Regions from separate parts of the Bacillus sp. PK3-067 genome, predicted to be linked through region 2. Evidence: predicted binding sites of a transcription regulator. Region 2 holds the regulator's gene; each other region holds the start of a gene.
What was found. The regulator Rex, encoded in region 2, represses fermentation and respiration genes when NADH is low (regulators of the CRP and FNR family bind a similar motif). The targets are predictions, from matches to a motif close to TTGTGAAATATTTCACAA.
Positions count from the first base shown of each region.

Region 1: nirB (NADPH-nitrite reductase large subunit) is a predicted target of Rex. The motif match lies at 5,680-5,697, and genes of this name have one in related genera.
Region 3: scfA (six-cysteine ranthipeptide SCIFF) is a predicted target of Rex. The motif match lies at 3,310-3,327, and genes of this name have one in related genera.
Region 4: adhE (bifunctional acetaldehyde-CoA/alcohol dehydrogenase) is a predicted target of Rex. The motif match lies at 2,940-2,957, and genes of this name have one in related genera.

Region 1 covers NZ_CP096490.1:1,984,775-1,992,959, reverse strand. Annotated here, with positions in the region: gene M1D73_RS10365 (esterase/lipase family protein) at 1-1,481, opposite strand, end outside; gene M1D73_RS10360 (arylamine N-acetyltransferase family protein) at 2,035-2,874, shown strand; gene M1D73_RS10355 (hypothetical protein) at 2,971-3,180, opposite strand; gene exsG (exosporium protein ExsG) at 3,399-3,551, opposite strand; gene M1D73_RS10345 (excalibur calcium-binding domain-containing protein) at 3,760-4,653, shown strand; gene ric (iron-sulfur cluster repair di-iron protein) at 4,857-5,564, shown strand; gene nirB (NADPH-nitrite reductase large subunit) at 5,773-8,178, shown strand.
Region 2 covers NZ_CP096490.1:250,626-258,810, forward strand. Annotated here, with positions in the region: gene tsaE (tRNA (adenosine(37)-N6)-threonylcarbamoyltransferase complex ATPase subunit type 1 TsaE) at 1-185, shown strand, start outside; gene tsaB (tRNA (adenosine(37)-N6)-threonylcarbamoyltransferase complex dimerization subunit type 1 TsaB) at 166-858, shown strand; gene rimI (ribosomal protein S18-alanine N-acetyltransferase) at 872-1,315, shown strand; gene tsaD (tRNA (adenosine(37)-N6)-threonylcarbamoyltransferase complex transferase subunit TsaD) at 1,315-2,331, shown strand; gene M1D73_RS01495 (ABC-F family ATP-binding cassette domain-containing protein) at 2,811-4,736, opposite strand; gene M1D73_RS01500 (redox-sensing transcriptional repressor Rex) at 4,924-5,553, shown strand; gene M1D73_RS01505 (YdiK family protein) at 5,583-5,774, opposite strand; gene M1D73_RS01510 (CPBP family intramembrane glutamic endopeptidase) at 5,771-6,520, opposite strand; gene groES (co-chaperone GroES) at 6,910-7,194, shown strand; gene groL (chaperonin GroEL) at 7,233-8,185, shown strand, end outside.
Region 3 covers NZ_CP096491.1:43,863-52,047, forward strand. Annotated here, with positions in the region: gene M1D73_RS28040 (putative mucin/carbohydrate-binding domain-containing protein) at 1-278, shown strand, start outside; gene M1D73_RS28045 (putative mucin/carbohydrate-binding domain-containing protein) at 383-2,701, shown strand; gene scfA (six-cysteine ranthipeptide SCIFF) at 3,376-3,525, shown strand; gene tnpB (IS200/IS605 family element RNA-guided endonuclease TnpB) at 3,758-4,879, shown strand; gene scfB (thioether cross-link-forming SCIFF peptide maturase) at 4,979-6,385, shown strand; gene M1D73_RS28065 (DUF3221 domain-containing protein) at 6,530-6,925, opposite strand; gene M1D73_RS28070 (Rpn family recombination-promoting nuclease/putative transposase) at 7,239-8,144, shown strand.
Region 4 covers NZ_CP096491.1:7,377-15,561, reverse strand. Annotated here, with positions in the region: gene adhE (bifunctional acetaldehyde-CoA/alcohol dehydrogenase) at 135-2,732, opposite strand; gene M1D73_RS27930 (hypothetical protein) at 2,984-3,292, opposite strand; gene M1D73_RS27925 (hypothetical protein) at 4,412-6,103, opposite strand; gene M1D73_RS27920 (helix-turn-helix domain-containing protein) at 7,206-8,185, shown strand, end outside.

The DNA of each region.
Region 1 (8,185 bases), 1.7 Mb from region 2:
CCTGTAAATGTATTCGTATTAACATTTTGTAATTCATTAAATTCAGAGACTAACTTACCTTCTTTATTAACGACTCTTACTGTTATGGAAAGATCCCCTTTCATTTCAGGTGCTACAGGTGATTTTTTCAGTTTATACTCAGGTTTATTTACTTTAACTTTTGTAGGCATTTGAAGAACAAATGGCGCGCCATCCTTGTAATCGCTTACAACTAAATATGCATCTTTCGACTGCTTCGCCATCATTTTGATTTTCCATTCGCCTACTTCCAATTTATCAAACTTAAATGTTCTAATTGTCGCCCCATTAAAAAAAGATTCGCCTTCACTAGTAGTTATAGCGCTATCTTTATTTGCATAGATTTTTCCTTTTGGAGATACCATTTGTACTTCAACATCAGAAGAAGCAGTTAGTACAGAAACTATTCCTTCAGCCTTTTTATCAACAGAAATACTTTGCTCTATCCACTGATTTTGTGGTAATTCGCCTCCTAAAATATTTTGATTTGAAGTTGTATTTAATTGTTCTAGATTTTCATTTGAACTAGTGCTAGATGCTACTAAAGCTGGTAATCCCACATTTGTCGTACGTAAATATGGTTCAATTCGTGCAAAAACAGCTGATCCTTTTCTTATATTGTCATGATCAAATCTGGAATCTGTAAATAAATGTGTACCGTACGATAGCTTGGCACTCCATTCATTTACTAGTCCATCATTTGAACCGTACGATGATAAATATAACCCACCCATAGATAATGCAGAAAATGTTGGCCCCCAGCTAGTTCCAGTAGCCGTATAGTAACGGTTTAATTTAGCTGCTGGGTTGTTATCTATTATTGAACGAAACTTTGCCATTTCACCTATTTGTAACGAGTACGTACCATCATCTTTTTGACCTAATATAGAAGCAAGCCACCCTGCCCACCAACTATATGACAAATCTGCTAAATTTGAGCCGTGATGCGGTGTAGCAAGTGTAATAACATTTCCAACAAATCGATTCGCACCATATTCAACTAATGCGGCTTGTGTATCAATACCACCTTTACTATGCGCTACAATATTAACTTTTTTACCGAAATGATTATATATTTCTTCCAGTTTTTGTGCTAACAATTTTCCGTTATCCCACTGACTAGCCGAACCTTTCCCCGCAGCATCATACAATTGTATAAACACTGTTTGATAGCCTGCTTTTAAAGCATAATCATACATATCATTTATATCATGATATACTGTCTTTCCATACCAACTATCAGCATTACCATTTCTTCCTTGTACAAAGAGAATTGGCGGTTTATTCTCATCATAATTAGCAGGTTTTTGGCCTAAAAACCATTCTCCAGGTGTGAATACTTCTGTATCAGGAAACCCCTTTCCAAGCTCTTTTACAACTTCTGCCTGTACATTTGTGCTAATCGTTGGAGCCATGATAAAAAATACAATTAGTAAGGCCACACATCTTCTCATCAGTCGCATATTACTCCCCCTATTTTTTTGAAAGAAGGTGTTCTTTATAATATTTTATATTTTCCCTTCCTTAATAATAGCTAATCTTTTATTTTAAAAAGATGTTAGCCCTATTTTTAGAAGGTTACTAGTTGTATACCCTCTTTCTTAACTCTCGTTATTCTCTTTGTTTCTACCTCTTCCTTTTGATAGAATACGACAAAAAAGTTTCTCAATAATTGTTAACTTAGCTACATCCAGATATTTTTTAAATCAATATTGTTTATATAAAGCATACAAATCTTGAAAAAATTTTAGTAAAAAAACATTTTATTACTAGTTAGTTATTTAAAAATATAATAAAGATCTGTACTTTCTTTTCATTAAATACAAACTAATTTTAAAGGAGCTTATATTATAAGACTTTCCTACGATTAAAAATTAAACTGAAATTTCAGAAAAAACAATCACATTTCCAGAAACATATATTATGATAATTTCCGCGCACTTGAATTAACTTTTTAGAAGTACTAACCTATCGGTGAGCAGAAGAAAATTCTGTAAAAAGAAAGGAGAATACTTTATGATGACCAATTTACAAAAGGAGTTTTTTAAACGCTTAAAAATTCCTGCAAAAGAAATAACATTTGATGATTTAGATGAAATTCTCTTAAAAATGGGAATGATTCTCCCCTATGAAAATCTTGATATTATGGCTGGTACTATTAAAAATATCTCAAAAGATAACTTAATAGAAAAGTTACTTATTCAAAAACGAGGTGGACTTTGTTATGAATTAAACTCCTTATTGTATTATTTTTTAATTGATTGTGGGTTTCAAGTATACAAAGTAGCCGGTACTGTTTATGATCTGTACGATAATAAATGGAAACCCGATGATGGTCATGTCATTATCATATTAAGTCATGAGGGTAAAGATTATGTTGTGGATGCAGGTTTTGCATCTCATCTCCCTTTACATCCAGTCCCTTTTAACGGAGAAGTCATCTCCTCTCAAACAGGAGAATATCGAATTCGTAAGCGAAATACTCGAAAAGGTACTCATATTTTAGAAATGAGAAAAGGAGCTAACGGAGAATCTACAAGTTTCTTACAATCTGAACCTTCAAATGAATGGAAAATAGGCTATGCTTTCACTGTAGATCCAATAGATGAGAAAAAAGTGAATAACATTCAAAAAGTGATTGTAGAGCATAAAGAATCTCCTTTTAATAAAGGGGCTATCACTTGTAAATTAACTACTTATGGTCACATATCATTAACAAATAAAAATTATACAGAAACCTTTAAAGGCACTAAAAATAAACGACCAATAGAATCTAAAGATTATGCTCGCATTCTTCTTGAATCTTTTGGAATAACGCAAGAGAAATATGTAGGAAAAACACTAGAAAGAGGTTAGTTGACTACAAGTACTTCATAATAAAGCAGATCCTATATTTAGAATCTGCTTTATTTTATATTTTGTTATAAATTAATTTAATTTTGTTGTTACCCTTTAATTTTCAATTATATATTCATCATCATATTTATCGTATTGTAACCCTTTCCCTATCTTTGATTCTGTAACTTGATCTCTTAAAAACGGTGCAGCATCCATTTTGCTAGTTGCAATTTCAATTCCATATTTTTTCGTTAAATAAGCTAACTCTAGTAAAAACCACTCTCTTCGCAATGTAACTGGAATATCAAATGTTTTTCTTTTCATATATAATAGCACCTCTTTTATTTTCATAACTTAAAAACATCACTGGATGTACTTATTAAAACTACCTTTCACCGCTAACATCCAATGAAACATTATAGTATATGCATGTCCATTTCAAACGTGCTATCACAAATATGATATTTAAGTTTACATAATTATATTATGTAATAGTAGAAAAGGAAGGCATGTCCCTTCCCCTTCTACTATAGAGATTTAAATTAAGAACATCTTGGTACACCTAAAGCTAAAAATAAACCTGCTACTCCCGCAGTAATCGGTACTTTTAACGTAATAACATCGTCTACCTTCGTTACTAAAAAGTAAGCATTACCTTCTTGTAATATACAAGTTACCAACAATTGAAATTCCATTCAAATCTCCTCCTTTCAATCGATATACTATAATTTATGAAATCTCTTTCAAAACGTAATAGGATATATATCTATTTTTCCCTATATATAAAATAAATGTTTATAAGTCTAGTAAAAATATTAACTTTCTAAATTTATATAAAACGTGTAATATCCAATAAGTTCCTATATAATCAATAAGAAGAATCTTACAAATGGAGGTATGAAAATGACGATTTTAAGTAATATTGGTGCAGCTTTATTTTTTATTGCTTTTATTCTTTTAATCTTATGTATTATTTCATTCTTTAAGAAAAATGGAAAAGCAAAACAATATGGACGTCCTACCGTTATTCTTTTTATGATTTCTATTATATTAATAACGGCCGGTACAACAAAATCGGAACACCCCGTCGTCGAGTTTTTTTCTACTTTAAGTTTCATTCTATTTATATTCTTCCTTGTTCTAGCAATCTTATCTGTTATTAAGAAAACAGGTGTAGCGAAAAAACAATTTATTATTACAGCCGTATTATTTGTCATTTTTGTTGCGCTATCAGGTATTTCAGATCCTTCTTCTGAAAAAACGACAGCAACTAGTACAAAAGTTGCTTCTAACAATGAAGAACAGAAAGATAGCGAAAAGAAAAAAGAGGCGGACGAAAAAACTCAAAAGCAAGAAGATGAGAAGCGTCTAGCCGATGAACAAGCTCGTAAGCAAGAGGATGAAAAACGTCAGGCTGATGAACAAGCCCGTAAACAACAAGAAGAGCAAAAACGTCTAGCCGATGAACAAGCTCGTAAACAACAAGAAGAGCAAAAACGCCTAGCTGATGAGCAAGCTCGTAAGCAACAAGAAGAGCAAAAACGCCTAGCTGATGAGCAAGCTCGTAAGCAACAAGAAGAGCAAAAACGTCAGGCTGATGAACAAGCTCGTAAGCAACAAGAAGAGCAAAAAGCACAGCAAGCTCAAACACAACCTGCTTCAGGAAATACTAGTAGTGCATATTACAAAAATTGTGCCGCAGTTAGAGCTGCCGGGAAAGCTCCTCTATATAAAGGACAACCAGGTTATGACTCACATCTTGATCGTGATGGCGATGGAGTTGCATGTGAAAAATAGTAGTAAAAAAGAAGCTTCTAGTAAGCTTCTTTTTTATTATCAGAAACTATTATGACGAATTCCCTCTCCCTCTTCCTTTTATAAAACTCATTTGATTATCCTTAAAATTGACACATTATAAGTGATTTCAATCACCACATTGTTTTTCATTTATTGCTATTCTTAATTTAGATATTACATTCAAACTTTATGGAGGCATTCATATGGAACATACATTTACTGAAACTTCTATTGTCGGTGAGATTGTTACACAATTTCCAAAAGCTAGTAATCTTTTTAAATCATATAGAATAGACTTTTGTTGTGGTGGTAATAAACCACTTATTGATGCAATTCATGAAAGAAATTTATCAGCAACAGAAGTACTTACAGAATTAAATACGCTTTATCATAATACGAAACGATTAAATGAATCTGAAATTGATTGGAAAAATGCTTCTTATCGTGAATTGATTGATTATGTTATAAATAAGCATCATCGCTATTTAAATGAAGAATTACCACAGTTAAGTCCGTATGTGACGAAAGTATTACGCGTCCACGGAGCAAGTCAGCCTCACTTAGCTCAAATTCATAAGCTATTTCACGAATTAAAGATGGAATTAGAACAGCATTTAATTAAAGAAGAAACAGAAGATTTCCCATTAATTTTAGAATTTGAACAAAATCCAATTGACGAAAACTATGTGAAATTACGTAAAATAGTAGATGAGTTGGAAAATGAACATAACCACGCAGGCAACATTATTAAAGAACTTCGTAAAGTTACAAATGACTTTACTCCTCCAGAAGGAGCTTGCGGTACTTATCGACTTGTTTACCAACGTCTTGAAGCGCTAGAGTCTGATTTATTTGAGCACATTCATTTAGAAAATAATATTTTATTTCCACGTGCCATTACGAGAGCATAAATAAAGAGCAGGACATGAGTATACATACTTATGTCCTGCTCTTTCATTTGGTAAAGACTATACACATCCCTCTCGAATAAATCCGAATTTTAACAATTTGTGAATCATTATAAAAATGTGATAAACATCACATCTCTTCCTTTTTTGATTTTCTATAATAAAAACATAATCCTTTGTTCAACATTTCACAGAAAAAGGGGAAACGAAAATGAAAAAACGTTTAGTTATGATCGGAAATGGTATGGCTGGCATACGCTGTATGGAAGAAATATTAAAACATGATAGTGATTCATATGAGATTACTATTTTTGGAGATGAACCTCATCCAAACTACAACCGTATTATGCTCTCTCATGTTTTACAAGGCAAAACAAATATGCAAGATATCATTATGAATGAATACAGTTGGTATGAAGAAAACGAAATAACTTTGTATACAAATGAAAAAGTTCAAAGTATTAACCGAGAAGAAAAAATTATTATTACAGAAAAGAATCGTACTCTTACATATGACAAACTCATTATCGCAACAGGTTCTAGTGCTTTTATTTTGCCTGTAGAAGGTTCCACTCTCCCTGGTGTAACAGGATTTCGAACAATTGAAGATACACAATTTATGATTGATACCGCTAATGAAAAGAAAAAGGCTGTTGTCATTGGTGGTGGGTTACTTGGTTTAGAAGCCGCAAGAGGTCTTATTGACTTAGGGATGGACGTACATGTTGTTCATTTAATGCCAAACTTAATGGAGCAACAACTAGATACGAAAGCAGCTTCTCTTCTGCGCGAAGATTTAGAAGCGCAAGGCATGAAATTTCTAATGGAAAAGAAAACTGTAAAAATTCTTGGTACAGACCATGTTGAGGGCATTCAATTTGAAGATGGTGAAGTTGTAGATTGTGATTTAATCGTAATGGCTGTCGGAATACGCCCAAATACGCAAATAGCAAAAGATGCCGGTTTAATTGTAAATCGCGGTATTGTAGTCAATGACTATATGCTAACAAATGATGAGTCCATTTATGCAGTTGGAGAATGTGCAGAGCATGACGGTATCGCATATGGACTTGTTGCTCCTCTTTATGAACAAGGTGCGATACTAGCAAAACATATAACAAATTTACAAACTGATGGATATTCGGGCAGTATCGTCGGTACGCAATTAAAAGTTGCAGGTTGTGATTTATTCTCTGCTGGTCAAATTTATGAAGATGATCAAACGAAAGCAATATCAATCTTTGATGAATGTAAACGTTCCTATAAAAAAGTATTAATTCGTGATAATAAAGTCGTCGGTATCGTTTTATATGGTGACACAGCTGACGGTACACGTCTCTTTAGCATGTTAAAGAAGGAAGAAGATATACAAGAATATACACCAGCTTCCCTTCTTCACAAAGCTGGTGAAGAAAGTGAATTTGACGTTGCTACAATGAGTGCGGATGACACGATTTGTGGATGTAATGGTGTTACGAAAGGTTCAATCGTTCACGCCATTTTAGAACAAGAGTTAACGACTTTTGAAGAAGTTAAAGGCTGTACGAAAGCCGCAGGTTCTTGTGGTAAATGTCGTCCACTTGTGGAACAAGTTTTATCTCATACACTTGGAGATGCTTTTGATGCCTCAGCGCAATCTGCCGGTATGTGTGGATGTACACCTTTATCCCGTGATGAAGTCGTAGCAGCCATTCACGAGAAAGGCTTAAAATCTCCAAAAGAAGTACGAAATGTTCTTGGTTTTGCACATGAAGACGGCTGTTCGAAATGCCGCCCTGCTTTAAACTACTATTTACGTATGGCGATTCCAGAAGAATATGAAGATGATAAATCGTCCCGTTTCGTTAATGAAAGAATGAATGGTAACATCCAGCACGATGGTACATTCTCTGTTATTCCACGTATGTACGGAGGCGTTACAACAGCTGATGATTTAATGAAAATTGCTGAAGTTGCGAAGAAGTATGATGTTCCACTTGTGAAAATTACCGGTGCAAGCCGAATTGGCTTATACGGTGTCAAGAAACAAGATTTACCTAACGTATGGGCTGACTTACATATGACTTCGGGGTATGCATATTCAAAATCGCTTCGTAATGTAAAATCATGTGTTGGTTCTCGCTTCTGCCGTTTCGGTACGAAAGATTCATTAGGACTTGGTATGCTCCTTGAACAATCATTAGAAATGGTAGATACACCTCATAAAATGAAGATGGGTGTAACGGGCTGTCCGCGTAACTGTGCGGAAGTACTGACGAAAGATTTTGGCGTTGTTTGTGTCGAAAATGGATACCAACTTTATATTGGCGGAAATGGTGGTACAGAAGTACGTGAAGCTGATTTTGTAATGATTGTCCCTACTGAAGATGATGTCCTTCGCATCGCTGCAGCTTACATGCAATATTATCGTGAAACTGGTATTTACGGAGAGCGTACCGCCTACTGGACAGAACGTTTAGGCTTCGATCACATAAAAGAAATACTACAAGATGCAAGTATGGTTACTACGTTAAATGAACGTTTCCAAACAGCTCGTAGAACATATACGGAAGCATGGGGACAAGCACTAGAAACGAAATCATTAAAAGCGATGTATGAAGTAGAAACTGTGAAATAAGGAGCTG
Region 2 (8,185 bases):
ACGGTGAAGGAATTACGGTAGTAGAATGGGCTCATTTAATAGAAGCATATTTACCGAATGAAAAGTTACAAATTAGTTTATTCCATGCTGGAGATGACACAAGAAAAATTATACTTGAGCCAATTGGAGATCGCTATATTAGATTATGTGAGGAGCTATTACAAGATGAAAGTACTAGCAATTGATACTTCAAATTACGTAATGGGTGTATCCCTTATTGAGGAAGAAAACGTAATTGGGGAAATCATTACAAATTTAACAAAAAACCATTCTGTACGTCTTATGCCAGCTGTAGAGAAACTGTTAAAAGAATGCGGTGTAAAACCGAAGGAATTAACTAAAATCGTTGTAGCTGCTGGACCTGGATCCTATACAGGTGTTCGTATAGGCGTGACAGCGGCGAAAACATTAGCTTGGTCACTTCAAATACCAATTGTAGGTGTATCAAGTTTAGAGGTAGTAGCTGCAAACGGTGCTAACTTTAACGGGTTAATTTGTCCTTTATTTGATGGAAGACGTGGGCAAATTTATACTGGGTTATATACATATGAAGGAGAGCAGTTAACTTCAATAGAAGAAGATCGAATTATTCTTATTGTAGACTGGTTGCAAATGTTAAAAGATAAAGGACAGCCTGTTTTATTTATCGGTAACGATGTTAAATTGCATAAAGAAACAATTATAGAACATTTAGGTGATCAAGCTGTATTCGCTCCATTTACTAAAAATAACCCAAGACCAAGTGAGCTAGCATTCTTAGGATTACAAAAAGAAGAACAAGATGTGCATACGTTTGTTCCAAGCTATCTTCGTTTAGCTGAAGCTGAAACAAAGTGGTTAGAAAGTCAAAACAAGTAGGAGCTTGCAGAAGATGGATATGATATTTAGAAAGATGGAGCTTGATGATATTGCTCAAATTGTAGCTATTGAAGAAGCGTCTTTTTCAACTCCTTGGACTGCAGATGCCTTTCACCGTGAATTAACGATGAATGAACATGCACATTATATTGTGTTAGAAAAAGATGGTCGTGTAGTCGGGTATTGTGGATTGTGGATAATTATTGATGAATCACATATAACAAATATAGCTATTTTGCCAGAATACCGAGGTCAAAAGTTAGGAGATGCCCTATTGAAAGCAGTTATTTCTGAAGCGAAAGAACTAGGGGTAAAAACAATGACACTTGAAGTACGTGTATCAAATGAAGTAGCAAAGCAGTTATACAGAAAATACGGATTTCAAAATGGTGGGATTCGTAAACGATACTATGCAGACAATCAGGAAGATGGTCTCGTAATGTGGGTGAATATATAATGGAAAAAAATACGATTATACTTGGTATTGAAACAAGTTGTGATGAAACAGCAGTAGCAGTTGTTAAAAATGGAACGGAAATTATTGCGAATGTCGTTGCATCACAAATTGAAAGTCATAAACGTTTTGGCGGCGTTGTACCAGAGATTGCATCCCGTCATCATGTAGAAGAAATTACAGTTGTGTTAGAAGAAGCTTTAAAGGAAGCAAACATCACATTCGATGATATTGATGCAATTGCTGTAACAGAAGGTCCTGGTTTAGTAGGAGCACTTCTAATTGGAGTAAATGCAGCGAAGGCAGTAGCGTTTGCACATGATATTCCGTTAGTCGGTGTTCATCATATTGCTGGTCATATTTATGCGAACCGTTTAGTAAAAGAAGTTCAATTCCCGTTATTATCACTTGTTGTATCTGGTGGGCATACAGAACTTGTTTATATGAAAGAACATGGTTCATTCGAAGTAATTGGTGAAACACGAGACGATGCAGCTGGAGAAGCATATGATAAAGTAGCTCGTACGTTATCTATGCCATATCCAGGTGGTCCTCATATTGATCGCCTTGCACATGAAGGAGAACCGACAATTGATTTGCCTCGTGCATGGCTAGAACCGGATTCGTATGATTTTAGCTTTAGTGGATTGAAATCAGCAGTTATCAACACTGTGCATAACGCAAAACAGCGCGGTATAGAAATTGCACCAGAAGATTTAGCGGCAAGTTTCCAAGAAAGTGTAATAGATGTACTTGTAACGAAAGCAGCTCGTGCAGCAGAAGCTTATAATGTAAAGCAGTTACTTCTTGCTGGTGGAGTAGCTGCTAATAAAGGACTTCGTGCGCGATTAGAAGAGGAATTTGCACAAAAAGAAAACATTGAATTAATTATTCCGCCGCTATCTTTATGCACAGATAATGCAGCGATGATTGCAGCGGCAGGGACAATTGCTTATGAACAAGGTAAGCGTGCAACATTAGCCTTAAATGCAAATCCAGGATTAGATATTGAAGCATAGTTATACACATAATTAACCACAGGTTGTGGATAAAACCCATATTATCTGTTGATAATGTGGGTTTTATTGTGTATATAAAATGTTGATAACTTTTTTACTGACTGTGGATAATGTGGAAAAGTTATTTTGATGTTTATTTTATAAAGGTGGATATGTGTATAAACTTGTGGATAAATAGGTTGATGTCAGACCTTTGAATTTGTTCTTTTTCGGGAAATAAAAAGCAAGAAGATATCCCCGAAAAACATTTTGAAACATCTCCCCATTATAGAAGATGCTAATCTTGTCAATCTTTGTCGTTAAAACGATATTTCGTGTCGAATTGTTAATATATATAGGGTTACAATAGATATATTTAAAAAATCGTTAGTATATTCTAAGTTACGATAGATATATTCAAAAAATTGTTTAAGTACTAAAAAAGATGTCACATAGTCAAAAATCCTGACTTATGAGACATCTTCCTTATTTAAATATGCTTATACATGCAGCTCTTCCCATTCTGCCATACAAGTTTCAAGTTGTTCTTGTAGCGTTTGCTTTTTAGTTGTAATTTCACTAGCTTTTTCATAATCTGCATATATTTCTGGTAAGCAAAGTTGATCTTCTAACGTAGCAATTTCTTCTTCTAATTCCACTATACTTTGTTCTAGCTCTTCAATTTTTCTAGTGCGTTGACGCTCTAGTTTTTTACGCTCTTTTTCTTCTAAATAATTTAATTTCTCTTGTGCAACCACCTTTTGAACAGGAACGTCACTTTCTTGCTGTTCAAGTTCTGCACGTTCAATCATTTCATTTTTCTTTTCAACGTAGTAATCGTAATCCCCTAAATATTCCTGTGCACCTTCTGTTGATAACTCAACCACAGTCGTTGTTACACGGTTAATAAAGTAGCGGTCATGTGAGACGAATAGAAGAGTCCCTGGGTAATCAATTAAAGCATTCTCCAAAATCTCTTTACTATTTAAATCAAGGTGGTTCGTAGGCTCATCTAGAATTAACAAATTTGACTTTTGCATCATAAGTTTTGCAAGAGCTAATCGAGCTTTTTGTCCACCACTAAGGGAAGATACTGGTTTCAGTACATCATCTCCTGTGAATAAAAAATTCCCAAGTATAGTACGGATTTCTTTTTCCGGTTGCAGTGGATATTCATCCCATAGTTCATTTAAAACCCGTTTAGAAGATGTTAAGTTTGCTTGTTCTTGATCATAATAACCAACAGATACATTTGATCCGAAAGAAACATCACCATTTAATAGTGGTAACTTATTCACAATGGATTTTAACAATGTGGATTTCCCAATTCCGTTTGGACCAACTAAAGCAACACTATCTCCGCGAGTTAAGCGCATAGTTACATGTTCAATTATAGGGTTTCCATCATAGCCGATGGTTGCATCATTTACTTGTAAAACATCATTTCCACTTTGTTTTTCAATATCGAAGTGGAATGATGCTGACTTAGAATCCCCTAATGGTCTCGTTAATAATTCCATTCTGTCTAGTTGTTTACGGCGACTTTGAGCACGTTTCGTTGTAGAAGCGCGAGCTATATTCTTTTGAACGAAGTCCTCAAGTTTTGCGATTTCATCTTGTTGTTTTTCGTAACGTTTCATTTCTTGCTCATATAATGCTGATTTTAAGTCTAAATATTTACTGTAGTTACCAACAAATCGTCTGCTTTCTTTATTCGAAATTTCATATACTTGTGTAACGAGTTTGTCTAAGAAATAACGGTCATGTGAGACGATTAATATTGCGCCAGGATAACCTTGCAAATATTGCTCAAGCCATGTTAATGTTTCGATGTCTAAATGGTTTGTAGGCTCGTCCAAAATAAGTAAGTCTGGTTTTGTTAATAATAATTTCCCGAGAGCTAATCTTGTTTTTTGCCCGCCGCTTAAAGTAGAGATCGTCGTCTGGTGCGTTTCAACTGGGAAGCCAAGGCCGCTTAAAATGGAGCGAATATCCGCTTCATATTGATATCCACCTTGATCTTTATAATTGAGTTGTAGTTGGTCATAATCAGCTAACAATCTTTCATATGTAGCTTCGTTTGAAAAGTTTTCTTCTTTTCCCATTTCTTGCTCAAGCCTTCGAAGTTTTGTCTCCATTTGCTGTAAGTGGGTAAAGACGGTTAGCATTTCATCCCAAATTGTTAAAGACGTTTCTAGTCCAGTATTTTGAGCTAAATATCCGATTGAGACATCTTTCGGTTTTATAATTTCGCCACCATCATGAGATAATTCACCAGCGATAATTTTTAATAATGTAGATTTTCCTGCTCCATTCCTTCCAACTAATGCGATACGATCTTTTGTTTGTACTTCCAATTTTATGTTTGCAAGAATCGTTTCTGCACCGTATAATTTCGAAAGCGCGTTTACTTGTAATAAAATCAATGTTTTCACCTCAAATAATTTCTTAACTTTGCCATGTTTATATTTCTCAATCATACTAAAAATAGTGTATAGTTTAAAATAAAGAGAGAATACTTCTTCTCTTTATTATACAAGGAATTTAATGAGTGCTAAACTTCTGTATTTGATTAAAGTATATGAATAAAGATAGGAAGAGAGGAGAGGTCATATGGATCAGCAAAAGATTCCACAAGCCACTGCTAAAAGATTGCCTCTATACTATCGATTTATCCAAAACTTATCTCTTTCTGGTAAGCAGCGTGTTTCATCGGCCGAATTGAGTGAGGCAGTAAAAGTAGATTCCGCAACAATACGAAGAGATTTTTCGTATTTTGGAGCGTTAGGGAAAAAGGGATATGGATATAACGTAAATTATTTATTATCATTTTTCCGCGAAACACTTGATCAAGATGATATAACACGTGTAGCACTTATTGGAGTAGGTAATTTAGGGACCGCTTTCTTACATTATAATTTCACGAAAAACAATAATACAAAAATTGAAATGGCATTTGATGTTAGTGAAGAGAAAGTTGGAACAGAAATCGGGGGCATTCCTGTATATCATTTAGATGAATTAGAAGAGAGATTATCAAATGATATACAAGTGGCAATATTAACAGTACCGGCTACAGTAGCACAAGCTGTAGCAGATAGATTAGCTGAAACAAGCGTGCACGGTATTTTGAATTTCACACCAGCGCGATTAAACGTATCAGAGAATATTAGAATTCATCATATTGACTTAGCTGTAGAGTTACAAACATTAGTTTACTTTTTGAAAAACTATCCACAATAAAACGCAGAGGAAGCGACCTCTGCGTTTTATTATTGTTTCTTCTTTGTGAATTTAACTAATATAAGGCGAAGTGCCAAATTAAAATCAATTGTTGCCATAACTGCAAATAGTATTGTCCACATATTCCAGATTGTATCTGTCACGTTCGTAATGGCGAAGCGTGTAAAGATACATCCAAGAAGGAAGTATAGTGCAGCCATGAACAATGGTGAGTTTCTCATACAAAAAATCCTCCGATAAAGCCTTGCATTTTTTCAGCTTCTTTAATCATTTCTTGAATTTGTTCATTGCTCATAAAAATTTGCCCAATAGCGACTAATGTATTCATCGCAACATGAGCTGCAATCGGAACGATAATACGTTTCGTCTTCACATATAAGAAGGCGAATACGAGCCCCATAGCAGTGTATACCAATAAGTGAGTAAAATCAAAATGAATTGTTGCGAATACAAGCGAACTAATGATAGCTGCGATAAAGAAGTTAAACTTCTTATAAAGCGTGCCGAATAGAATTTTTCTAAATACGATTTCTTCTAAGATAGGTCCAATTATAGATACAACAATAAGGAACCAAGGTATCGTTCTTGCGATGTCCATCAGTCTGTCTGTATTCTCAGATCCACGTGGAACCCCAAATACATACATTTCAATCATACCTGCAATGGATTGTGAGATGATTGCTAAGAAGAACCCGATAAAAATCCATCCAATAGTAGCTGGAACAGAAGAGCGCATTGGATCTAAATGCCTGTCACGAATATCTGTTCTAAGTAACCAAAGCACGATACATAATGCAATAAAGAAGCTAATGATTGCCCAGTGTCCCGTTATGATTTGTCCTTTTTCTTCAATGGTAAATCCTCTATTATCATAGAGTCCTGTTTTTAGGAGAAGTGGTAATCCAACAACGCCAGATAACTGCATTAAAATGTATGTAATGATAATCCACCAGTATTGTTTCTTCAAATGGTTTAACCATCCTTTCTAACTATAGTGTATGAGATAAGTTAGGATAACATGTAAATATGCTACCTACGATATAAACCTCTTGAATTATGTTTTTTTCGTAAATCCTTATTTGAAATTATAATAGAAGACAGGAGAAAGTTGTATGTGTAGCGAAAACAACTTAGGGTGTCCTTTCATATTGTAACATACGAGCAGTGGAAACAACGATTCATATAGTAAAGGCAGTATTGTATATAGAAAGTTTATATAGTGATTTGCGAAAAAATTATGATTTTTTTACTTGCAAAAGAAATTGAGATTATTTATTATTATAAGTGTGTTAGCACTCGGATGACTTGAGTGCTAATAAAAGAAATTTACATAACAAAATGAGGAGGTTATTGTTCATGCTAAAGCCATTAGGTGATCGCGTTGTAATTGAGCTTGTTCAAGCAGAAGAAAAAACAGCAAGTGGTATCGTATTACCAGATACTGCAAAAGAAAAACCACAAGAGGGTAAAGTTGTTGCAGTAGGTACTGGTCGAGTGCTTGAGAATGGTGAGCGTGTTGCTTTAGAGGTAGCAGCAGGTGATCTTATCATCTTCTCAAAATATGCAGGTACTGAAGTGAAATATGAAGGTACAGACTACTTGATTTTACGTGAAAGTGACATTTTAGCAGTTATCGGTTAATTATATAAATCTTAAAAAATCCAAGGGGGTCAATTATTATGGCAAAAGATATTAAATTTAGTGAAGAAGCACGTCGTTCGATGCTTCGCGGTGTCGACACTCTTGCAAACGCAGTAAAAGTTACGCTTGGACCAAAAGGTCGTAACGTTGTACTTGAGAAAAAATTTGGTTCACCACTTATTACAAATGATGGTGTAACAATCGCAAAAGAAATCGAATTAGAAGATGCATTCGAAAACATGGGTGCGAAATTAGTAGCAGAAGTTGCTAGCAAAACAAATGACGTAGCTGGTGACGGAACAACAACTGCAACTGTATTAGCGCAAGCTATGATTCGTGAAGGTCTTAAAAACGTAACAGCTGGTGCGAACCCAATGGGTCTTCGTAAAGGTATCGAAAAAGCTGTTACTGCTGCAATTGAAGAATTAAAAACGATTTCTAAACCAATCGAAGGCAAATCTTCTATCGCACAAGTAGCTGCTATTTCTGCAGCTGACGAAGAAGTAGGTCAATTAATCGCTGAAGCAATGGAGCGCGTTGGTAACGACGGCGTTATTACTTTAGAAGAGTCTAAAGGATTCACAACAGAATTAGACGTAGTAGAAGGTATGCAATTTGATCGTGGCTATGCATCTCCTTACATGATTACTGATTCTGACAAAATGGAAGCAGTTCTTGATAACCCATATATCTTAATTACTGACAAAAAGATTTCTAACATTCAAGAAATCTTACCAGTATTAGAGCAAGTGGTACAACAAGGTAAACCACTTCTTATCATTGCTGAAGATGTAGAAGGCGAAGCATTAGCTACATTAGTAGTGAACAAACTTCGTGGTACATTCAATGTAGTAGCTGTTAAAGCTCCTGGATTTGGTGACCGTCGTAAAGCAATGCTAGAAGATATCGCAATCTTAACTGGTGGCGAAGTGATCACTGAAGAATTAGGCCGTGACTTAAAATCTGCTACAGTTGAATCTTTAGGACGCGC
Region 3 (8,185 bases), on a different replicon from region 2:
CCTATTTTACCGATACGTATGCAAGCATTAAAGTCCAGAATTCATCCGGTAATATTTTGTACAATAAAGAAATTTTAGGAAATAGACAACAAGCTGCTGAGAGCCAAACTGTACCCGTCAAAGTAGGGGATTGTATTGAGTTTACTCATATAGAGGGAGAAACACAAAAGGAAAAGACACGTGCCACACTTACTAATCTTGAGAATAGTAAGCAGGAATATATAGGGAAGAAAAAAATATATCAGGTTACCTCTATGGGATTAGTAATAAAGTCATAGATTTCATTACAAAACTTAAATTATTAATTTATATATTATATAAAAATCTTAACTATTATACGTATTAAAAAATTTTCAACAGAAAATAGATTGGCGGGTATAGTATGAACATATTCAAAGGGTTTCTAATTTCATCAATTGCAATGACCACATTTGTAGGAACAGATCTAATCCTACAAAATGATAGTATTCATAATAAAGTTTACGCTGAATCTTATAATGTCACATACAAAGAAAGAGATTCACAGGAAGAAAGATTAATTGTAAAGTTTAAAAATCAAATTGACTTACCTTATGAAGATGGTATTGAGAAACGAATAAAAAATGGAGATTATGATAACAATTTAAAGAAGTTATTTTCCGAAAATACAGAACTTACTTTGAATCGTCTGTTCTCATCTGTAAATCCAATAGAGATTCAAAAGTTATCAGTACAATCTAAATCAGTTGCTAATGAATCAGCTAATAATTTATTAAATTATTATATTGTACAAGCTCCTAATAACATAGAAATAGAATTATTACTGAAAAAATTTGAAACATCTCCTCTCGTAGAGGAGGCTTATATACAAGAAAAACAAATTTTGACACCCCCTGAAATACAGTTACCAAATTTATCTGTTAATCCGTACGATGATCCTAGATTTAAAAATCAAGGATATCTTGAAGCGGCACCAAAGGGAATTAATGCCTCGCATGCTTGGAGCATTAAAGGTGGTGACGGGAAGGATACAACTTTTGTGGATATGGAATATGGATGGTTATTGAACCATGAGGATTTAGTTAATAAAAATATTAAGCTTATGTCGGGACAAAATATAAGCCAGCATAGAGCTCATGGGACTTCTGTATTAGGAATTGTTTCATCTGAAGATAATCAAATTGGAAATATTGGAATTGCACCAAAAGCAAATGTAAAAGTAATATCCCAGATCAGGGATAATGGAATTTATAATACAGCGGATGCTATTTTAAGTGCTGTACATAATTTACAAGCGGGAGATATTCTTTTATTAGAGGCACAAGCTTCGTATGATGGATATGGGGATAAATATTTACCTGTAGAAGTACATCCAGATATTTTTGATGCAATTCGTGTTGGTGCAGATAAAGGGATTATTATTATAGAAGCTGGCGCAAATGGTTCAAACGACTTAGATAATTTTAAAGATCGTAATGGAAAAAAAATCTTAAATCGAAATAGTCCAGACTTCAAAGATTCAGGTGCTATTATGGTTGGGGCGGGATCATCAACTGTTCCACATAAACGTTTATGGTTTTCAAATTATGGAAGCCGATTAGATGTATATGGATGGGGAGAAAATGTTGATACAACATCAGCAAATCCAAGTCAAAATACTACAAATTTATATACATCAACATTTGGTGGAACATCAAGTGCTTCACCAATTATTGCTGGAGCAGCAACTTCGATTCAAGGTATTGCTAAAGAACATCGAGGTTCTCCTTATACACCAGCCGAATTAAGAAATATCTTAAGTAATCCAAATACAGGAACAAAATCTCAAGATCCGTGGAATGATAGAATAGGTGTTTTACCTGATCTAAAATCTATATTAGATAACTTAGGTTTTAATTCAGATATACCAAACTCTTCTAGTATTTTAGAAGGAAAGCAGTTTGCATGGTCGCTGAAAGGGATTGGAGATTTTGAATTTGCAAAAGTAAATTTAAATAAATCAACAGAAGAAATGCAAATTGATTTAAAAGCAGGTGTACCACATAACTACTTTGATAGTACATATGCAAGTATTAAAGTGCAAAACACATCAGGTAAAGTGGTCTATAACAAAGACATTTATGGAAACAAACAACAAAATGCTGAATCGAAAAAAGTTTCAGTCAAAGTAGGAGATTATATTGAGTTAACACATCTAGAAGGTGTGCATAGAGCTACTCTCACAAATGTAGATAATAGTAAACAAGAGAGTTTTGGAAAAAAAGCCATGTACGAGGTTACAAAAGAAGGCCTGAAGAAAGTAGAGAAAATGCCAGAAACAACAGTTTTAGATGGAAATCAATTTGCGTGGTCTTTAAAGGGATATAATGATCGAGAAATCGCAAAAGTAGAGTATAACAAAGCAACAGAAAAAATGCAGATTAAATTAGAAGCGGGTATACCCCATTCCTATTTTACTAGTACGTATGCAAGCATTAAAGTTCAAAACTCATCGGGCGATATTTTGTATAATAAAGAAATTGTAGGAAATAGACAACAAGCTGCTGAAAACCAAACCGTTCCCGTCAAAGTAGGAGATTATATTGAGTTTACTCATATAGAGGGAGAAGCACAAAAGGAAAAGACACGTGCCACACTTACAAATCTTGAGAATAGTAAACAGGAATTTGTGGGTAAGAAAAAAACATATCAAGTTACTCCTACGGGATTATTAATAAAATAGATTAAAAGGATGTCTAAAAAAATAGAATTTTTTTGGACATCTTTTTTATTAGTAAAAAAGCATTAATTATTGATAGTGATGTATGATGAATTCTATAGGCCTATTAAATATTATATATATCTATACATAATCAAAAAATCAAGTTATAACTAATGTTCCAAGGATCGACACATCTATTTTTGTTTAATCATGTTATACTTTTCACAAGTGAAACGCTACAATATCAAACCCTAGTTTTATGACATCCTTCTGTTGCCACAGTCTATAAAAGGTCAATTCCATTGGGGTTGACTTTTTATAGTTGTAGCAGAAAGCTATAAACGTCCATATTTTTTTATAGGATAAACGTTGTAATTTCACGTACCGTACTTATGAATATATAAATAATTACAACAAACATTAGTCTATATGTAGCTTTTATGGTATATAACTTTTAAATAGATAATATTTGATATTCTCGTAATATTTTAAATTATGGTTAAAAGAAAAGACAGTAAAAGTAGTTTGTTAATACATAAAGTTATTGGTAATATTTAGTGGTTAATTGAAGTGTTGTTAAAAGCATGAATAGAATTAATACACCAAAATTGAAGAACTAAGGCATATCATTGTGAATATTTTCACAATGATATGCCTTAGTTCTTCAAAATTATTTCAAAAGGAGGTTATAGGTAATGAAAAGAATTATAACACTGAGCACTTGTAAACTGCAAGATACTATAAAACATGGTGGATGTGGTGCATGTCAGACATCTTGTCAGTCCGCTTGTAAAACCTCATGTGGAGTTGCAAATCAAAAGTGTGAAAATACAATAAATAGATAGGAAACAAGTAGTATTGTACGCAGTTATATTTTATCATTTTAGCCAAGAAGACTCCTTCCTCAAGGAGCGTGAAGGATCACAGCCCAGTGAGTAGGTGGGAGATGAACTGGCTTCGAACAAGGGATGGCAGGAAGCCATCTTAATTGTTCAACTTACAGAAAGTTTTACTCCACTACCTATCGAATGTACGTTTGGTATATAATAGTCATATACCGAAATGGAGGTGAATCAAATGATAATTAATAAAGCCTATAAGTTTCGTATCTATCCAAATCAAGCACAAGCAATTCTAATTAACCAAACGATAGGTTGTTCTCGCTTTGTATTCAATCATTTCCTATCCCTATGGGATCACGCATACAAAGAGACTGGAAAAGGTTTAACATATGGTACATGCTCTGCCAAACTTCCTGCCATGAAGAAAGAGTTTGTTTGGCTCAAAGAAGTGGATAGTATTGCGATTCAGTCGTCTGTTCGCAACCTTGCGGATGCATATACACGATTTTTCAAAAAACAAAATAGTGCCCCGCGTTTCAAATCCAAGAAGAATAACGTACAATCTTATACCACAAAACAAACAAATGAAAATATTGCCATTGTAGGGAACAAAATAAAGTTGCCGAAACTAGGCCTTGTTCGATTTGCCAAAAGTCGCGAAGTAGAGGGACGTATTGTAAATGCGACTGTTAGACAAAACCCTTCTGGTAGATATTTTGTGTCACTATTAGTTGAAACAGAAGTACAAGAACTTCCGAAAACACATTCTTACATTGGGATAGATGTAGGACTAAAAGATTTTGCTATTTTGTCAGATGGAACACACTATGAAAATCCGAAGTTTTTCCGATCATTAGAAGATAAGTTGGCGAAAGCACAGCGTGTTCTTTCTAGAAGAATGAAAGGATCTTCTCGCTGGAATAAACAACGAGTCAAGGTAGCTAGAATTCATGAATACATATTAAATGCTAGAAAAGATTACTTAGACAAAATCTCAACTGAAATCATCAAAAGCCACGATGTTATCGGTATAGAGGATTTGCAAGTATCGAATATGTTAAAGAATCATAAGTTAGCAAAAGCAATTAGTGAAGTATCTTGGTCACAGTTTCGAACCATGTTGGAATATAAAGCAAAATGGTATGGCAAACAAGTCATTGTCGTATCGAAAACATTTGCTTCCAGCCAATTATGTTCTTGTTGTGGATATCAAAATAAAGACGTTAAAAATCTAAACCTACGTGAATGGGACTGTCCTTCTTGTCGTACACAACATGATAGGGATATTAACGCAAGTATCAATCTAAAGAATGAAGCGATAAGGATTCTAACCGCAAGGACTGCGGGGTTAGCTTAATCAATTAGAGTTCGATAGAACTCTTTACTTAGGAATCCCTCACTTCTAAACGAAGTGAAAGTGGGGGTAGTTCAAGAAAAAGGAGTTTGATTATCCAGTATGATTCATCAATATAAATTAAATGGATACAATATTGTATTAGATACTTATAGCGGGTCGGTACATGTTGTTGACGATCTTGCTTATGAAATAATTATGCTATATGAGAATACTACTATGGAAGAAATCTTGTCAACGATACAAGAAAAGTATAAATATGATTTCCACGTTTCCGAGAAGGAAATTCGAGAAACAATTGCGGATATTGAAGAACTAAAAAGAGATGGGAAGCTTTTTACCGATGATGATTATAAGGATCTTTCAATTGATTTGATAAATCGTCCTACTTATGTGAAGGCTCTTTGCCTTAATGTCGCGCATACATGTAATCTGTCGTGTGAATACTGCTTTGCTAGCCAAGGAAAATACAATGGAAATAGGGCCATCATGAGTTATGAAGTTGGAAAAAGAGCCATCGATTTTCTATTAGAAAACTCAGGTAATCATCGAAATCTCGATGTTGATTTTTTTGGTGGGGAGCCACTCATGGCGTGGAAGACTGTCAAACAGATTGTCGTCTATGCAAGAAATAAAGAAAAAGAGTACAAAAAAACCTTTCGTTTTACCTTTACTACAAATGGTATGCTGCTTAATGATGAAATTACTGACTTCTTGAATCAGGAAATGCACAATGTTGTATTAAGCCTTGATGGAAGAAAAAAAGTTCATGATTATCTACGTAAAACTGTCAATGGAAAGGGTAGCTACAATCATATTGTTCCAAAGTTTCAGGAATTTGTTGAGAAGCGTGGAGATAAAGAATATTATGTACGTGGAACCTATACCCATAATAATGTCGATTTTACTAATGATATTTATCACATCGCTGATCTAGGTTTTAATAAGATATCAATGGAACCAGTTATCTGTAATCCAAGAGAACCATATGCGCTCGGTGAAGAAGATCTTTTGGAAATTTACAATCAATATGAAATTCTCTCGAAGGAAATGCTAAACCGTGAGGAAAAAGGAAGCGGTTTTACTTTCTATCATTACATGCTTGACCTTTCAGAAGGTCCATGCGTTCAAAAAAGAATTTCTGGTTGTGGTTCTGGGACTGAATACCTTGCTATTACCCCATGGGGGGAGATATTTCCTTGTCATCAGTTTGTTGGAGAAGAAGAATATAGTATGGGGAATATCTGGGATGGCATTACAAAAACAGAGATACAGTCTCAATTTAAGAAGAGTAATTGCTATTCAAAACCGGAATGTCAGGAATGTTGGGCACAGCTTTACTGTAGCGGCGGTTGCTCAGCTAATACAATACATGCAACGGGTTCCCTTAAGGGAACACATGAGTTCAGCTGTAAAATCTTCCGCAAGAGGATAGAATGTTCTATGATGGTTAAAGTAGCTCAATCCATTAGAGCTATGAAGAAGGAAGAACAAGCCATAGTTCAGTAAATACAAAAGTGCACAAGCGTTGTTATAGCATAAATTTATAAAGATAGTTACAAACAAAAATTCTTTAGTCCAATTTAGAATAAATGAGTTTAAAAGAAGATAGCCATTTGTAATGGCTATCTTCTTTTATAAAAAATATATAATTTATTCAATTATTTTTTCGATAACAGGCATAACAGCGATTGGTGGAATAGAGTAAGTCCATCCTACGGAAAATATATTTAGTTTTTCACCTACGCTATAGTTATCTTTGCTAGTAATAGGAACACGTAAAATTTTATTCTGAGAAGCTAATTCCCACCAATTATTTTGATAAGAAAGTGCCTCCTCTTTTGTATTAGTGTCAGCTACAACCAAATAATTATCATCTGTTGAAATAACATATCCAGTGAAAGGTATCTGCATTCTTACTTGTTCTTCCTTAATAGGAGTAGGATTACTTATAGAATCTGCCGAAGTAGGAGTTAATCCGAAAGCTAATCCACATCCTAGCGTCAGAGTGGTAACCCCTGCTACTAATTTTTGTTTTTTTGAAAACATAATATAAATCCCCCTTATATTTTATCCGTACACCATCACCTTTCTATTTTTTATATAGAATGCCTTTTTAAATCCCTAGATTTAACAATTATGTCACAAATAATCCATTGTTTTTTTGAATGGGTATTATTTAAAGATAATATATGTTATAATTTACCAAATTAACTATTAATTGTACCTTTATCTTCTAGTGAATATATATTTTTGAAAAGAATGATAGCGTTATCTTTTGTAAATGTTCCTATTTGCATGATTACCTAATTTTTATGTACAATAAAGAAAAGAGAGTTTTTTAGACAGGAAGAGGAAAGTCATGACCAAGTCATTAGTAAATTTACGAATTGATTTTGCTTTTAAGCAATTATTTGGGACAAGTGGTAGTGAGGATATTCTTATCACATTTTTAAATGCCATGTTAAAGAATTCATTAGAATCACCTATTATGTCACTACAATTAGAGGATCCACATTTACATCGAGAACACGAGGATGATAAATTATCAATTTTAGATGTCTCAGCCACATTAGACACAGGTACTAAAGTAAACGTAGAAATTCAGCTGAATAATAATCACGACATGATTAAACGAAGTTTGTATTACTGGGGTAAATTATATACTTCACAGTTACAAAAAGGGATGCCTTACAGCTCTCTTAGTAAAACAATTACTATTAATTTGTTAAACTTCGTACTTTTTCCCGAATATGAGGAATTTCATACAACGGGAAAGCTATGGAATGTACAACAGCAAAAGCAGTTTAGTGATGATATAGAGATTCATGTTATAGAACTTCCTAAATTAATGGAACAATGGCGGGAAGAGAAAGTTAATCCGTGGGAAGATTCATTTGTTCGTTGGCTGTTATTACTTCCGGCAAATGAAGATGAACACTTAACTCAAACATTGGAGGACATTGCGATGAATCAAGATCCGATTTTACAAAAAGCAATGAATAAGTGGGAGCGAATGAGTCAAGATTCGACTTTCCGACAAGCCTATGAAGCGAGGGAAAAAACCCTAATGGATGAAGCTGCAAAGTTTGCTCACGCAGAGGAGCAAGGAATCAAAAAAGGTATTGAAAAGGGTATTGAAGAAGGAAAAAAAGCCGAACGTATACAATTGGTATGTGGTATGTATAAAAACGGAATGTCTGTAGAGGATATTGCGAAATTTACGAAGTTACCTATAGAAGAAATAAGAGAAATTATCCAATTATAAATAAAAAAGAACACCTACAGCATTTGTAGGTGTTCTTTTTT
Region 4 (8,185 bases), on a different replicon from region 2:
GCATTTTTGTTAGATGCTCTATTTAGAACACAGCTCTTTATAATATTTATTTCCCCTTAACACCCATATACAATATATTTACAAATATCAAATACAAAATCTATGAACTAAAAAAGTTATATCTACTTAACTTATTACACACCTTTATATGCTAGTTTATATACTTCTTTTAATTCTGAAATCAATGGAAGTTTCGGATTTGCTGGTGTACATTGATCTTCAAATGCTCTTTCTGATAAGACATCCACAACTTTTTCAAATGCTTCTTGTTTTACTCCTTGTCCTGCAATACTCATATTAATATTCAATTCTTTTCCAAGGCTGATAATTGCTTGCACAAGAGATTCTACCCCTTCTTCCACTGTACTTGCTGGCAGCCCCAATGTTCTTGCAATATATGCATAACGTTCATCTGCCACAAAATGCTCATATTTTGGGAACAATGCATGTTTTCTCGGCTTAATAGCATTATAGCGAATTACATGCGGCATTAAGATTGCGTTAGCGCGTCCATGTGGAATGTGAAATTCTGGTCCAAGCTTATGCGCCAAACTATGATTAATACCAAGAAAAGCATTTGCAAAAGCCATACCTGCAATTGCAGAAGCATTATGCATTTTCTCACGTGCTTCTTCATCATTTCCATTTTTATATGCTCTCGGTAAATATTTAAATACTAGATCAATGGCTTTTAAAGCCAATCCATCTGTATAGTCATTTGCCATAATAGACACGTATGCTTCAATTGCATGTGTTAACACATCCATTCCAGTGTCTGCTGTTACATGAGGTGGCACTGTCATTACAAACTGTGGATCAATAATCGCTACATCTGGTGTTAATTCATAATCAGCAAGTGGATATTTTATATTATTTTTTTTATCTGTAATAACCGCAAATGGTGTCACTTCTGACCCTGTTCCTGATGTTGTTGGAATCGCAACAAATTGTGCTTTTTGCCCTAGTGTTGGAAATTTACATGTACGTTTTCTAATATCTAAAAACTTTTGTTTGATTCCAAAGAATTTTGTTTCTGGATATTCATAAAATAGCCACATTCCTTTTGCTGCATCCATTGCTGAACCTCCGCCCAATGCAATAATTACATCCGGTTTGAAGCTTCTCATCATCTCAGCACCCTTGAATACTGTTTCATCTGATGGATCTGGTTCTACCTCTGAGAAAACACCTATTTTTACATCATTTAAATGCTGTTGTAAGTAATGTGTAACTGTGTCCACATATCCCAGTTCTACCATTCCTGGATCCGTTACAATGAATGCTCGTGAAATGTTTGGCATCTTAGCTAAATATTGTGTCGCATGTTTTTCAAAAAAAACCTTAGGTGGTAATTTGAACCATTGCATATTATTTTTTCTATTCGCCAAACGCTTTACATTTATTAAATGTGTAGCTGTTACGTTTTGAGAAACAGAATTTTTACCGTATGATCCACAACCTAATGTTAAAGATGGAATAAATGCGTTATATATATCACCAATCCCACCTTGTGCTGACGGTGAATTTACAATAAGGCGACAAGCTTTCATTCTTAAACCAAATTGTTTTTGTACTTCTTTATTTGTAGAATGAATAACCGCTGAATGCCCTAAGCCACCTAAATTTAACATTTCTTCACAGTATTTCAATCCTTCTTCTCGTGAATTTGCTTTGATACAAGCTAATACTGGGCTCAATTTTTCACGTGATAGTGGATATTCTGCACCCACTCCCTTAATTTCAGCTACAAGTATTTTTGTATCTTCTGGTACCTTAATGCCTACTAATGATGCAATATAATGTGCTGATTTCCCAACGATATCACTATTTACTGCACATGTATTTTCATTAATAACAAGCTTCTCTAATTTTATTCTCTCTTCTTCAGTAACAAAATAACAATTGTTGTCTTGCATTTCTTTTTTTACACTATTATAGATTTCTTTATCTACAATGATTGCTTGTTCAGAAGCACAAATCATACCATTATCAAATGTTTTTGATAAAATTAAATCATTTACAGCTCGTTTTACATGTGCTGATTTCTCTAAATAACAAGGTACATTCCCAGGTCCTACTCCTAAGGCCGGTTTCCCTGTAGAATATGCTGATTTCACCATTCCAGCACCCCCGGTTGCAAGAACAAGTGCAATCCCCTCATGGTTCATTAATCTTTTTGTTGCCTCAACAGAAGGTTTTTCGATCCATTGAATGCAATTCTCCGGTGCCCCTGCTTTAATTGCAGCATCTCTTAATATTTTAGCCGCTGCAACAGAGCATCGCTGAGCAGATGGATGAAAAGCGAAAATAATTGGATTTCTTGTTTTCATTGCAATAATTGCTTTAAACATAGTAGTTGAAGTAGGATTCGTTACTGGTGTCACACCAGCAACTACACCTACTGGTTCGGCAATTTCAATGACTTCTTCATATGGATCTTCATGAATAATTCCTACAGTTTTATCTTTTTTTATGCTATGCCAAATATATTCAGTCGCAAATATATTTTTTGTACATTTATCCTCATACACACCTCGACCAGTTTCCTCAACTGCCATTTTTGCTAATGGCATATGTTGATCTAATCCAGATAGTGCCATTTCATGAACAATATGATCTACTTGCTCTTGCGTATAAGATTCTAGTGCTTTTAGTGCTTCTTTTCCATTTTCAACTAAAGTATTAACAACTTCTTGTACATCATTTTCATCTTTAATTACTACGTTGACCATTGCTTGTACTTCTTTTTCATCTGTCTTGTTTGTCATATTAAAGCCTCCAGATCACTATAAAAATAGATTTAAAATGTTGGAACTTATTGTTTTCATCTTGCCTATTAATTAAAAGCTTAAATCATGTGAAGTATTTCACAAATAATAATATGAAATTTTCAACTACTCCTACTATACATGAAATGACTATTTTTTATTGTGTATTTTTTGTGAAGTATTTCACAAATATTTATAATAATTATAATCAATAACTACTTATTTACACCATCAATATATACAATTACATTCTCAGTTGTATTATTTCTCAATTCAATGTACACCTCAGCATTAAAATACAATATTTGTTGATGCCTTAATATCTCAATTTCATTATCAATTATAACCATTGTTTCACCGAAAACTGCATACATACATATATCCTTGTTCAAATATTTTGGTATGACAACATTACCTGACGGATTTATGAAAAAAAATGATGGAGATGTATTTTCAGTTTTATTAATAATTGTTTTGAATACATCATCATTTAATCCCATAGGTGTTACATTTTTTAGTTGCATAAATATCACTCCTATTCATGTATCAAAAATTTAATAGAGTATAATAAATTTATACTCTATTTTTACAAACTTATAGCGAGGATCTCGACTTTGCCTATAAGTTTATAACTATTAATTTCCTAAAGCAACAGTAATTCATCTCTTTGTAAAGGACTATTAATTTGTTATAGTATGTAAATCTCTTTGTTGTGATAACTCTACTAAAGAAGACTCTTAACACTTATATATAATTTATCTAGTAGTATTTTATGCGTATAGTAGTTAGAACTTTTTATTAATAAATTTTGAAAACATTAGTATATATAATATAAATTATTTTTTTATTTAAAAATATATTGTTTGTCCCCATCCTCTCTAAAATATTCCCCCTTTCCTTAAAATCTTATATAAATATATATCTTATATATATTAAAAATATAAAGATAAAACTTTTATAGGTTCATAAAATATAGAATAAAGCTTGCTATGACAATGTTTTTAACATGCCCTACTGTAAAAAATCATAAATGGTATGTAATGGGAGTGTAAAAATAGACTTTGTTGTACCACCCTTTCTACATAAAATCATAAAATAATACCACTATACCTACATAAAAAATGAAGAAAAATAATTCATAAGTGAGTATATTTATTCATTCGTAAATAAGAAAACATTCTCGATATTTGTCCCCAATTTGTATTCATTTGTCCCCAAGCTATACACAATGATCATTATTTAATCCACTTAATTCAGTTATTCATATTTAATCACATAAAACTTGATGAATTTTAGTAGATTTACTTATAGAACCCTTATATAGCAACAATAGTATGATATTTTTATTCACAAATGACACTTTTTATAAACATATCCACTAAAAATATAATTTTTCTTATGATTTTATGTAGAGTAAAATCTCTATTTATATAGGTATTGGATGCCTTTTCAAGTTACTATTGTGGAAATTAACAATGATGAATAACTTTTATTGTATAGAAGTGCATAAAAAAAGATTCTATTTTCAATAGAATCTTTTAGAAAAGTATATAAATGGATCTAATAGAAAGACTTTGAATGATAGAGCCAACACGAATAGCCCTCTACTTTGATTTTTTTCAAATATAGAGAGCTGAAAATGATTACATTTCTTCCATTACTTTTAATACCTGTTCAGTTGATGTTACTTGAATTCCAGCACGTATCAGCTGTTCCAAGGCACGTATAAAGGTAATTAAATTTATGCTACCAGGTACTTCAATTACCCTTAGCTTTTCTTTTGGTAATTTATCTATCTTTTCAATGAACAATTCACGTACATCACTAGGAATAAAGCGTTCTTTATGTCCTTTTATTTTTAGAAGTTCACGCATTTCTATTTCTAAAGCCATATAAGCATTTAGATTTGCACCTTGTTCATAAGCGTATTTTCTAAATAATGTTTCTTCTTGATATCTTAGATAATTACGATGGTAAGATTCCTCTGTAACAGGTACGGCAAATTTGTTCTTTAATAATTCAAATGTTTTACGGAACAGCTTCTTGATGCTTCGGCGAGAGTACATAGAGAAATGCAATCCGAAATCAAATATAGCTTGTTCTTTTTGTTTTGCTGGTACGTGCTGTGTAATAAGAGGATAAATCCCTTCTTTAGCTGCGGTATCAAGAATATGATACTGTGATGTTTGATTCAGTAATTTTTTCAGTGTATATACTAACTTACTTGGATATTTTTCAGTGCGATCAATCATGTCACGCAAACTATGTATTACACTACGGATTTGTCGATGACAGGTATTTTTGAGTACATGAATAAATTTATTCATGTCTCGTGTAAATTCCCCAATATGCATTTCTTGTAGTGTAGATTCAATAAATCGGGCTTTACGGGCATACGTAACCTTTGGAGTAAAAGGATCACGATACTGTAGTTCGCCTGATTCTTTTCCACATAAGAAGTCTGGATGAATAGATAAAAATAAAGTCGTGTATTTTTTCTTGTTTTGAACCCCTTTTTGTAGTTTACAGATTTTGAATAGTGGAGTTCCTGTACAAGGCAATACAGTCGTTAGTTCTTTCATAACTGCACGAATTTGATGTGGATACTTCTTATGTAGAAAGCGGTACATCCCACCAAAGTGAGTCTTATTACCTCTTTCATCCTGTTTGTCTAAAGAACGTTTTAATGTAGTTTCTCTATGCTGTTGCATAGCAATATCCAAGAATAGCTTCTTAGATGCTACTGAAAGTTCAAAGAAAGCTTTTGTAAAGACTACAGGACTAATGTAAACATAAGGATTTGCTTTTTCTGTTTCTTCATTCATAAAATGAGTTATTTTAATTGTGTATCGACTATCTAATTCATTTTCAATCGTAATAATGTTATGTAGGCTTAATTTTTTTAATGCAATATAGAATTGAGAATGCTGTATACATGCCAATTCTTCTTTGTATCGCTTATAGTCTTCCCAAAGCATATGTACTGTTACGTTTGGAATAATACCATTCGTATAGCATTTTTTATGTAGGTAAAGGAATACTTCAAGATCTGCATTTGTAATACCGTACAATTTATGTTTTCTTCCCATTGTTTTTGAAATAGTATGACGTGAAAAAGATGGCTTTGCTTGTGCAACAAATCCATCGATATCCGCAATACGTTCTTCATAAGACATTTGATTAATAATATCTTCAAGGTATGTATCTTTATAGCTATAGTATTTTCCTTCTAATGCATCAACAAGTGCTTGCCAAGATTTTAATGTAACTATAACCGCATTAGTAGATTGTCCATCTAGACTACGTTGATTACGAATAACAAATGATTTGCTCATCTTTTTCACCTCCTATACAAATTAAAATATACTTATCCGTACAATATAAAATATACCGATTATAATTATAGCAAATCAAAAATTGATGAAATGGGCCCCTTTAAGAGCCAACATGAAAAAATGAAATGTACGTTAATCCCTTTCATACCAAGGGGTTTCGGGTTTTGTTCTATTTTTTTTATGGACATGATATCACTATGGATTTTCATGTTCCGAATAAATAAGAAAATGAGTTGTAAAATGCTAATAAACGTTGTTCTAATGGGGTTGGAAGCTTATTTTCATAAAAATATAAGGGACATGATAGAGCTGTGGATTTTCATATTTCTATTTATTATAATTTACATGAAAATCGTCAATAAACATTGATGTTAAAGGGATTTATATGAAATTTGGTATTTATAAAAGGAACGTGATACCGCTAGGGGTGATTCATCTTTTCAGATAGAAAGGGACATGATACCGCTATAAATTTTCATGTTTTATAATTCCCTGAAATTTGAGAAGATGTTGTATAAATGTATGGTATATAAGGGGTTTAGGAGGATTTATGAAACAAGAAAGGGACATGATACCGCTATAAATTTTCTTGTTTCATACCTTGAATATAGAAGAAACCCTTTTGTATCAAGGGTAAAAAAGATTATGAAAAAAATATATAGTTTAATTTCATGAAACATTTAAGACAGGATTTTTTCATGTTTTAGTCAAAAGGGACATGATACCGCTATAAATTTTCACTTTGTATGCAAACTTTAATGAGTATTACCATATATACAAGGGCAATTTTTAAACATGAATAACCTAGCTTTTTCATGTTTAATCAAAAGGGACATGATACCGCAAAAGAATTTCATGTTTCAGCTAATTCCTTGAAAAATATTAGGTTTCTTATAACGTCTTACCTTTTCCAAATGGATACAGTCTTGTATAATCAGTAAAAGAAGTGGTTATAAGCATACGTGCTAGATTATCACTAAAGGATGGTTGGATAGAACTTACTGTATTCTTTTTTATTTTCATGAATAGGAACATCATAAGGCTATATAGATTTAAGTTTAAATCATTCTCAATTGTAAATTAAATAAGGAGAAGGATGTATATGGATAATGTTCTACAATTGTTTAAAGATGCATTAGTAATATCAGCACCTATCTATAAACATAATGAACAATTGTGGTATAAATGGAATGCTTATTACTTAGAAGTTAAAGAAGATACTAGTAGGATCGTAACTTCGGACTATTTTTCCCCATCATTTTCAATGCTTGTACAGTGGCTTGAACAGCAACAAAAAAAGGGAATCTCCTCTTTGGAAATATTCACTAACATAGAAGCTTACCAAATTGAAATTGATGTGGCGATAGGATTATTTGTGGAGCAAGAGTTTTCAAGAGCTAACAATGAAACTGTGCAGGAACCAAAGGAATCTAATACAAGTTTAGAGCACGAGAATTACTATGAAGTGAATAATTCTGCGGTTTATTATAAATTAAGAGATGGCATAGCAAAGAATCAATTTGAAGAAGATGAAAATACAAAGTTGAAATCTTATCCAATTGAAACGAAAGATAGTAGTGGAGTTGCACAACTTTCTTCACATAAAGATGAAGATTTAAGATTAATAAATATTGAAGAAGCTGCTCGTTGGAATACATTGGTTGATGGTGTAATGAGTAATATGGATGATTTAACTGCTGACTGTTTAGATGCAATTACTATTCAGTGGTTAAAAGAGGCAAAGTCTCCTGATGAATTCATAGATTTTTCATATAATCAGGTATTAGAAATGTGTAGCATACCTAAAGCAAAGGCTAATAATACAGAATATTATCGAGCAGAAGATAAAATAAAGGTTGCCAAACGTATTGCTGCCTTAGCAAGTATTTTTATCTATTTAAATGATGATAATGAGGTAGTTGTATTAAATGATCGAGCTGAAGCAGGTAAACATTATGAAGTAAAGCGAGAAGTTATAAAGAGGCTTTTTGTATTAGATTCTGTGGTACTCTGGAGAGATACTAACACTAACGAATATATGGGGATAGAATCTTGCAGGATTAAGCCAGGGAGCTTCTTATC